DNA from 2 places in the Acinetobacter sp. RW6 genome. Region 1 is predicted to be linked to the other one. Evidence: predicted binding sites of a transcription regulator. Region 1 holds the regulator's gene; the other holds the start of a gene.
What was found. The regulator PhoB, encoded in region 1, activates phosphate uptake and scavenging genes when phosphate is short. The targets are predictions, from matches to a motif close to TGTCATNAANCTGTCATAA.
Positions count from the first base shown of each region.

Region 2: a site for PhoB is predicted at 2,222-2,240, ahead of ACB088_RS07355 (porin). Genes of this name have one in related genera too.

Region 1 covers NZ_CP167121.1:3,557,719-3,561,856, forward strand. Annotated here, with positions in the region: gene ACB088_RS16820 (alpha/beta fold hydrolase) at 1-185, shown strand, start outside; gene phoR (phosphate regulon sensor histidine kinase PhoR) at 253-1,611, opposite strand; gene phoB (phosphate regulon transcriptional regulator PhoB) at 1,621-2,331, opposite strand; gene ACB088_RS16835 (TetR/AcrR family transcriptional regulator) at 2,586-3,257, opposite strand; gene ACB088_RS16840 (SDR family oxidoreductase) at 3,470-4,138, shown strand, end outside.
Region 2 covers NZ_CP167121.1:1,573,925-1,578,062, forward strand. Annotated here, with positions in the region: gene ACB088_RS07340 (NAD(P)-dependent oxidoreductase) at 1-708, shown strand, start outside; gene ACB088_RS07345 (YARHG domain-containing protein) at 1,427-1,696, shown strand; gene ACB088_RS07350 (HIT family protein) at 1,715-2,128, shown strand; gene ACB088_RS07355 (porin) at 2,383-3,489, shown strand; gene ACB088_RS07360 (YidB family protein) at 3,608-4,138, opposite strand, start outside.

The DNA of each region.
Region 1 (4,138 bases):
TCGATCCGGGAGGGACATATGCCTATTATCAACAGCTATGTAAATTAAAAAAACCAACGGTATATCAAACGATTGATGGTGGAGATCATCGCGATGCACTGCGTCAGAGTAATACTTTTGCTACTAGCTTTTTAAATGTAATAGAGAAAAACCAAAGTAAGTCCTATTGCTCGACTTCTAAGTAAATTGGTTTAAATGCTAAAAAAGCCGACTTTTCATGAGTCGGCTTTTTATATTTGAAGGGAGATAACTTTAAGCCATGTTATATAGTCTTTCTTTAGGAAAAACCACTGTAAAAGTTGAACCTTCATTTTCTTTAGACTGGACATCTAAATAAGCGCCATGTTGCATTAATACATGCTTCACAATGGCCAAACCTAAACCTGTACCGCCTGTTTGACGACTACGGTCGCTGTCAACACGATAGAAGCGTTCAGTTAGACGTGGTAAATGTTTGGGGTTAATCCCGATACCTGTGTCTTGTACACTAAAGTAAGCATGTTCACCGTCGTCATGCCAGCCAATGGTAATGGTTCCACCTTTTGGCGTGTATTTGATGGCATTGGTAATTAAGTTACTAAATGCACTGGCGATTTCCATGTCAGAACCAATCAGGTCACAGTGACTATCAATACGTAAATTGAGTGTATGCCCATAATCGGCATTGTAGGCCTGAGCATCATCAAACAGTTGATTCATTAAACTCGGCATTTCAATAATCTGATTTTTTGCAATTTTCTTGTTATTTTCTAAATTCGATAACAGCAGTAAATCATTCACCAAAGCGTTCATACGTTTGGTTTGTGACTGCATCTGATCAAACGCACGTTTCCAGCGTGGACTAATATCTTCTTGATCGGTAAATGTCTCGATATAACCACTCAGTACAGTTAATGGTGTACGAAGTTCATGAGAAATATTATCTACGAAGTCTTTACGCATTTGCTCAAGGTTGTGCATACGAGTAACGTCGTAAGCCACCAATAAACGGCTTTCTCCACCAAATCGTGTGAGCTTGACCTGCACATATCGGTCATCGTCAAAACTCGACTGTAGTTTAATACCGTCGGGTGCCTGATCAATATTGTTAAAATATTCAATAAAGGTCGGCTGGCGTAAAATCGTTAATAGGTTTCGACCACGGTCGAGAGGGCTGATACCCAACAAACGTTCAGCAGCAGGGTTCCACCATTCAATTTTATGTTGGTCATCAATGAGGACAACAGCTTCGGCAAGCGCCACTAAAGAAGACTGAGCGCGATCAATTAAACCGACCATTTCTGCTTGAACGATTCGTTCCTGACGCTGGGCACGGTAAACATTAAACAATAACGCTCCCCAAATCCCGTTTAGATTTGGAGGAACGTCATAAGGTTTATTTGCAATCCAGTCATTGACCAGATAAAGCGAACGCAACTGGAGTGTAAAAAACACCACAAAGGCGATAAAAATACAGCTCCAGAAATACCCAATACCGAAACCGACTAAACCGGCAATAATTATAAAAAATAATAAAAGCCGTAAATCTTGTTTGGCAAACGTCCATAAACTACTGTAGCGGGAAAGCTTTTGTTCACGTACCTGTTCGGGGACGGGGTAGGGTTCATACATAAATCTTGGTTAACCTGCGGCTAAATCTGCACGTGTTGAGAAGCGGTAGCCAGTTCCACGTACGGTCTGAACAAATCGGTCAACACCAAAAGGTTCTAAAACTTTACGCAAACGACGGATGTGCACATCGATAGTTCGATCTTCGATATATACATTACCGCCCCAGACCTGATCGAGCAACTGGGCACGTGTATATGCACGCTCTGGATGGGTCATAAAAAACGCAAGTAAGCGATATTCAGTTGGGCCCATATCTAAAATGCTGTCGCCAAAGCTGACACGTTGGCTAACAGGATCAAGAATTAAACCATTGGCGTCAATCATTTTTTCGCCACTTAATGCATTTGCACGACGCAGAACCGCTTTAATACGTGAAACCAGTTCACGTGTTGAGAAAGGCTTCGTCATGTAATCATCTGCGCCAGCATCAAGACCTTGTACTTTGTGGTCTTCTTCTCCGCGAGCGGTAAGCATAATTACTGGAATTTCTGCTAAGTTCTCATCACGTTTTAAGCGGCGACATAAATCGACACCACTTACGCCTCCAGGTAACATCCAATCGAGCAAGATAAGCGCCGGACGTTGGTCGACGATAATTTGATGAGCCTGTTTGGCATCTTCTGCCTGCAAACATTGAAAGCCTGCCATGTCCAAAGAAGTATGGATCATTTCACGAATAGGAAGCTCATCATCGACAATTAAAATATAGTCATCTTTCACAGCGCAATATCCTATAGATTTAACGGTGAACCGTTTTGTAGTTATGACAGGCTTATTACAAAGATTAATTATGACAATTTCATTGCAGAAAAGTCTATAAAATTGAATTTAGCAATAATTTGTGACAAAAGTAAGGCAAAGGTGTGACCGAATGATGACATGAAAGCTTAAATATTCTTAAAATCATTCAATAAGTTATCACCTTTAAAGCTTAACTGATTTTGCACATTTTAGAGTGTCAAAAAACTTTAATATTATTTTGAAACCTTGGCCAATAAAGATAAGAAAACAATACGGCATGCGGTTAAAACCTGTTCAAGAGACTGCTCAAAGCCTCCCATGACCCATCGAATTGCAATTTGAGTGACATATCCATTTAATCCAGTTGCGATTAAAGAGAGCTCATTTTCGTTGTGTTGGATTTGCGGCATGGTCAACATAACAAAGGCCTGAATCATACGGTCAAACTGTGCAAGAGTTTCTTGAATGGTGGCCTGATTATGTAATTCTTGTACCAAAACTGCGTCAACATAGACAATGCGAGCTAATCTTGGGTCGTCTTTTAATGTCGTCAGCAGTGCCCTTAACCCAGCATCGACCATTTTTTCTGGATCTGGTGTCGCTTTAATGACAGCTTGCATCAGGTTTTGCTGTAATTCTTCAATCATTTTTAAAAAGATGGTTTGAAATAAATCTTCACTCTTCTTAAATGATTCATAAAAATAGCGTTCTGTGAGTTTTGCCTCTTGGCAGACATCCTTAACCGTCACGGAAAAAAAGCCGAGTGTTCCATAAGTCGCAATGCCAGCTTCAATCAGTTTTTCTCGGCGTGCCTCTTTACGTTCAGATAGAGATAACCCTTTGAACTGACGTTCTTTACTCACAGTTTTTGTTTTCTTTTTACTGGTTGAGTCGTTTGTCGCCATAAATAAATTGTTTCCTAAAGAATGGTTTCCTAATTTATAGGTTTTAGCCAAATATGCTCACTATCATAAAGCCCTCAGCACAATTGTGCCATTCTATCTGAAATTACAGTGTACTATATTGACAATGGATATTGTCAAAATTATATTAAAGATGTCTAAGCTGCACATGCAATGAACCGATTGTGCAAATATCGAAAAACAAAGGATGGACAATGAAAAATTTTAAAAACAAAGTCGCTGCAATTACGGGCGCAGGTTCTGGCATTGGGCAACAACTCGCAATTCTTTTGGCAAAACAGGGCTGCCATCTTTCGTTGAGTGATATTAATGAGAAGGGATTACAGCAAACCGTTGAGCTTTTAAAACCGTATAGCACGATTACTGTGACGACCAAAAAGCTTGATGTTTCTGACCGTGAAGCAGTAAAGCAATGGGCACAAGAAACAGTTCAAGATCATGGCTCTGTTAACCTGATTTTCAACAATGCTGGTGTAGCCCTAGGTTCAACTGTTGAAGGGGCGACCTACGAAGATTTAGAGTGGATCGTTGGGATTAACTTCTGGGGTGTGGTGTACGGTACCAAAGAGTTCTTACCGTTCATTAAGCAAACTCAAGATGGCCATATTATTAATATTTCAAGCCTATTCGGTTTAACAGCTCAACCAACTCAATCTGGTTATAACGCGACTAAATTTGCTGTGCGTGGTTTTACCGAGTCATTGCGTCAAGAGTTAGATATTGAAAAAAGTGGCGTAAGCTCTTTGTGTGTGCATCCAGGTGGAATCCGTACCAATATTGCTAAATCTGCAAAAATGAGTGATAGCTTGAATAGTTTGGGTATGGACCCGACTAAATCGATTCAAAATTTTGACAAGTTATTA
Region 2 (4,138 bases), 2.0 Mb from region 1:
GTACAAGCAGATATTATCTTTTCATGTTTACCGACAAGCAATGACGTAGAAGCACTTATTAATGATGTACAAATTAAATCTGGGGCAATCTGGATAGACTGTACAAGTGGAGTCCCTGACTCTGCCCGCGCATTAGCAAGCTCATTAAAACAATTGAATGTTGATTTTCTGGATGCTCCAGTAAGTGGTCAAACAGTAGGTGCTGAAAATGCAACTTTAACTGTCATGGTCGGTGGTGATGCCGCAGCTTTTGAACGCGCATTACCGGCACTGCAAGCAGTAGGTAAATTAATTAAACATGTTGGTGAATCGGGTGCTGGATTTGCAGTAAAAGCCGTTAATAATATGTTACTCGCAGTCAACCTTTGGTCTGTTGCAGAAGGCTTCAGTGCACTCAAAGCACATGGGGTCAGTTTGAACGAAGCATTAGAGTGCATTAATGCCTCAAGTGGTAAAAGTTTGGTAACAGAAACTATCTTCCCACAGCGTGTATTGAGTCGTGAATTTCCAGTGACCTTTGGCTTACCTCTTCTTGCCAAAGATACAGGAATTGCTTTGGATTTAGTCCATCAAGCTAAGCTTCCTGCCCCACTTTTGTCATTAACACAAAGTTTAATTCAGGCTGCGAATTTAACTGCTGAAGACAATAGTGACTTCTCTGCGGCAGTTAAAATGTATGAAGCATGGACCAAGATTACATTGGAATAAATTTAATCTTTTAGATGGCAGCTTATTAAAGATGCTTAATTTTAATAAGCTGCATAATGAATATTAAAAAGACTTAAAAAAAAACCCATATCAATTTTAGAAATGGGTTACAAAAACAAAAACTATCAAACGCAGCAATTAAGGATCACATAATAGAAGCTAAAACATGTAAAATCAATACATCTTTCAGTTGAATTGTAAACTAAGATCAATTTTGGCTTATTTATATTTTAGATATCAAAAGAAAAAGCCCATTTCCGTCTAAATTAAAATGGGCCCTGTGAATTCCACTTAATCCTAAAATACAAAAATGTGATAATTATCACGCTTTGTATTTTTATAATGTCATTGATATATTTCTTTTTCATTGACCCAATTTCAAACTCAAGCCGTCTATTTAGCAAATGAAAAAGCTATAAAATCTCATCTTTTCCTACAATTTTTTATATATTATCAACCGAACCAGAAGTATATTTTTCTCTTATTAATAACAGTTAAAGTAGATTAAACGAGAATCAAATTCTGAAAAAACATATATAATTTTTCTTAAGTTTATGTTTTTATTTGATTTTTATAAATAGTTGATATGTAAAGTTTTTATTTATATTGTGAACAAATTATCAACCAAAATGACACTTGAGTAATTAATAGTCATTGAAATATTGGTAATAAACCTTATATTGAGTACAGGTTCATACCTTTAACTGAGGAAACGCTCATGAATAAATTTATAGTTGCAGTCTTTACTGGCATGGTAAGTATTGCTGGTTTAAGCGTTCAAGCTGCAACGCCTGAGCAAGAATGTCAGAAATTGCAAGACGATTATAATTTGATTTATGCATCAAAAGGCTTTTGTTTTAAAGATCCTGATGCAAAAGAAAAATATGGTAATGAAAACTGTCATACGACAAAACCAAAGTTTTCTGACAAAGAGCAGCAACGTCTTGATGCTATTAAAGAGCGTCAGAAAGAATTGAAGTGTAAATAATTTTTAAAGGAATAATACATGGCATACGATGATCAAAATATCTTCGCAAAAATTTTACGTGATGAACTTCCAGCGATAAAAATCTATGAAGATGATCAAGTTCTAGCTTTTATGGATATTATGCCTCAAGCCGATGGTCATACATTAGTTATTCCAAAAACACCTGCTGTAACGCTCCTTGATTTACCTCCAGAAGCAGCTGCATATACCATACAAATTGTTCAGAAAATTGCGAAAGCAATGGAAAAAGCCCTCAATTTAGAAGGTATTGTGTTGATGCAACTTTCTGGAGCAGCGGCAGGACAAACTGTTCCACATGTTCATTTTCACCTTATTCCTACAAATGTGCATCAACTTGGACGCCATGCTGTAGAGTTAGGAGATCAAGAAAAAATTAAAGGATTAGCTGAGAAAATTAAAGCAGCTCTTTGATTTTTAATTCATTAAAGCGGAGTTTTGACTCCGCTTTTTTTCGTCTAAAAACTATAAAAAATTAAAATAATTAATTTATTTCTAAATTTTAACCGTCATAAAACTGTCATTTACTTTTCACGCCCCTGTCACAAAGTTTGCCGATACTGCTTAGCAAGTTGGTGAGCTTTTGTAACTTTTTGTACATAAGTCAACTACAAAATAAATAGTTAACTAGGCATACGCCATTTTTAAATACTTTTGGAGAAATCTCAATGAAGAAATTGCTACTCGCTGCCGCAGTTGCAACTTTGAGCATAAACGCGGTGCAAGCAGCGCCAACTTTGTATGGCAAACTGAATGTTTCTATTAACCAAGTTGACAATAAAAATTTCGATGGAAAAAGTGACGTTACTGAAGTTAACTCAAACTCTTCTCGCATTGGGGTAAAAGGCGAAGAGAAATTAACTGACAAGCTATCTGCTGTTTATTTAGCTGAATGGGCAATTTCTACTGATGGTTCAGGTTCAGATACTGATCTTAGCGCTCGTAACCGTTTTATCGGTTTAAAAACTGAAGGCGTGGGTACATTAAAAGTAGGTAAGTACGATTCTTACTTTAAAACCGCTGCTGGTGGTAACCAAGACATCTTTAATGACGATACACGTTTAGATATTACCAACATCATGTACGGCGAAAACCGCTTAGACAACGTGGTTGGTTTTGAATTAGACCCTAAATTATTAGCTGGTTTAACATTCAATATCATGGCTCAAACTGGTGAAAGCACCTCAGATAGCAAACAAGGTGAAACTGGTAAAGACAGCAAAAACGACAGCTTTGACTCTGTGTCAACTGCGCTTGGTTATGAAAACAAAGACCTTGGCTTAGCAGTGGCTGCTGCTGGTGACTTCGGTATTAAAGGTAAATATGCTGCTTACGGTCTGAAAGATGTTTATACAGATGCTTACCGTGTAACGGGTTCTTATGACATCGCAAAATCAGGCTTTGTTGTAGGTGCTTTATGGCAACATGCTGAACCTACTGATGATTTGACTGCATATGGTCAATCATATAAATCAGATGGTTCAATTGATAAAGCTGGTAAAGCTTACCGTGGGTTAGAGGAAGAAGCATATGCAGTAACAGCTGCTTATAAAATTCCTAACACTAAACTTAAAGTGAAAGCAGAATACGCTTCAGCTGAAACACAAGTAAGTGGTCAATCAGATCGTAAAATCGACTTGTACGGTTTAGGTCTTGATTACCAAATCAACAAGCAAGCTCGCTTCTACGGTATCGTTGCTCAACAAAAACGCGATTGGTTGAATGATGACGACAAGCAAACTGTTGTAGGTACAGGTATCGAGTATAATTTCTAATCAGTCATATCTGATTTAATTATAAAAATAAAAGGGCTTATGCCCTTTTATTTTTTATTGTGTGGTGCGAAAAATAAAAAAACCGATATCAATTTTATCGGCTTTTATAACCTATATCTTATTTCAAGAAACCACTCACAAGATTCATCACATTTTGGATGTCCTGATTTGCTTCTTGATGGTCTGTACTGTCACCCTGAGGTGTTAATGAGTCAATGACTTGAGGTAAGACTGAAGCAATTGCACCGTAAACTTGTTCTTTTGGAGCTTGAGCCTGCTCGGCAACTTGTTCAATATCAGCAGGATTAAATAGACTCTGTAATTGTTGAGTAGGAACCTCACTATTGCTTTGATTTGGGTCAACCCAGCTTTGAACTTGGCTACCTAGACCTGCTCCTTTTAGCTTTTCTAAAGCCGCTTGCAAACCACCTTGTTGCTGAACCCAACCTAAAATTAAAGGCACCACTGCAATTAATAAACTTTGTACACCACCACCTGCTTGAGGTGCATTATTATTGCCAGTCACTTGACCCAATACAGAACCTAATACTCCACCAAGGCCCCCTTGAGCGCCAGAAGAAGTATTACCCCCCATTTGTCCAAGTACTGAACCTAAAATTCCGCCCAAACCGCCTTGACCTGATGCTTG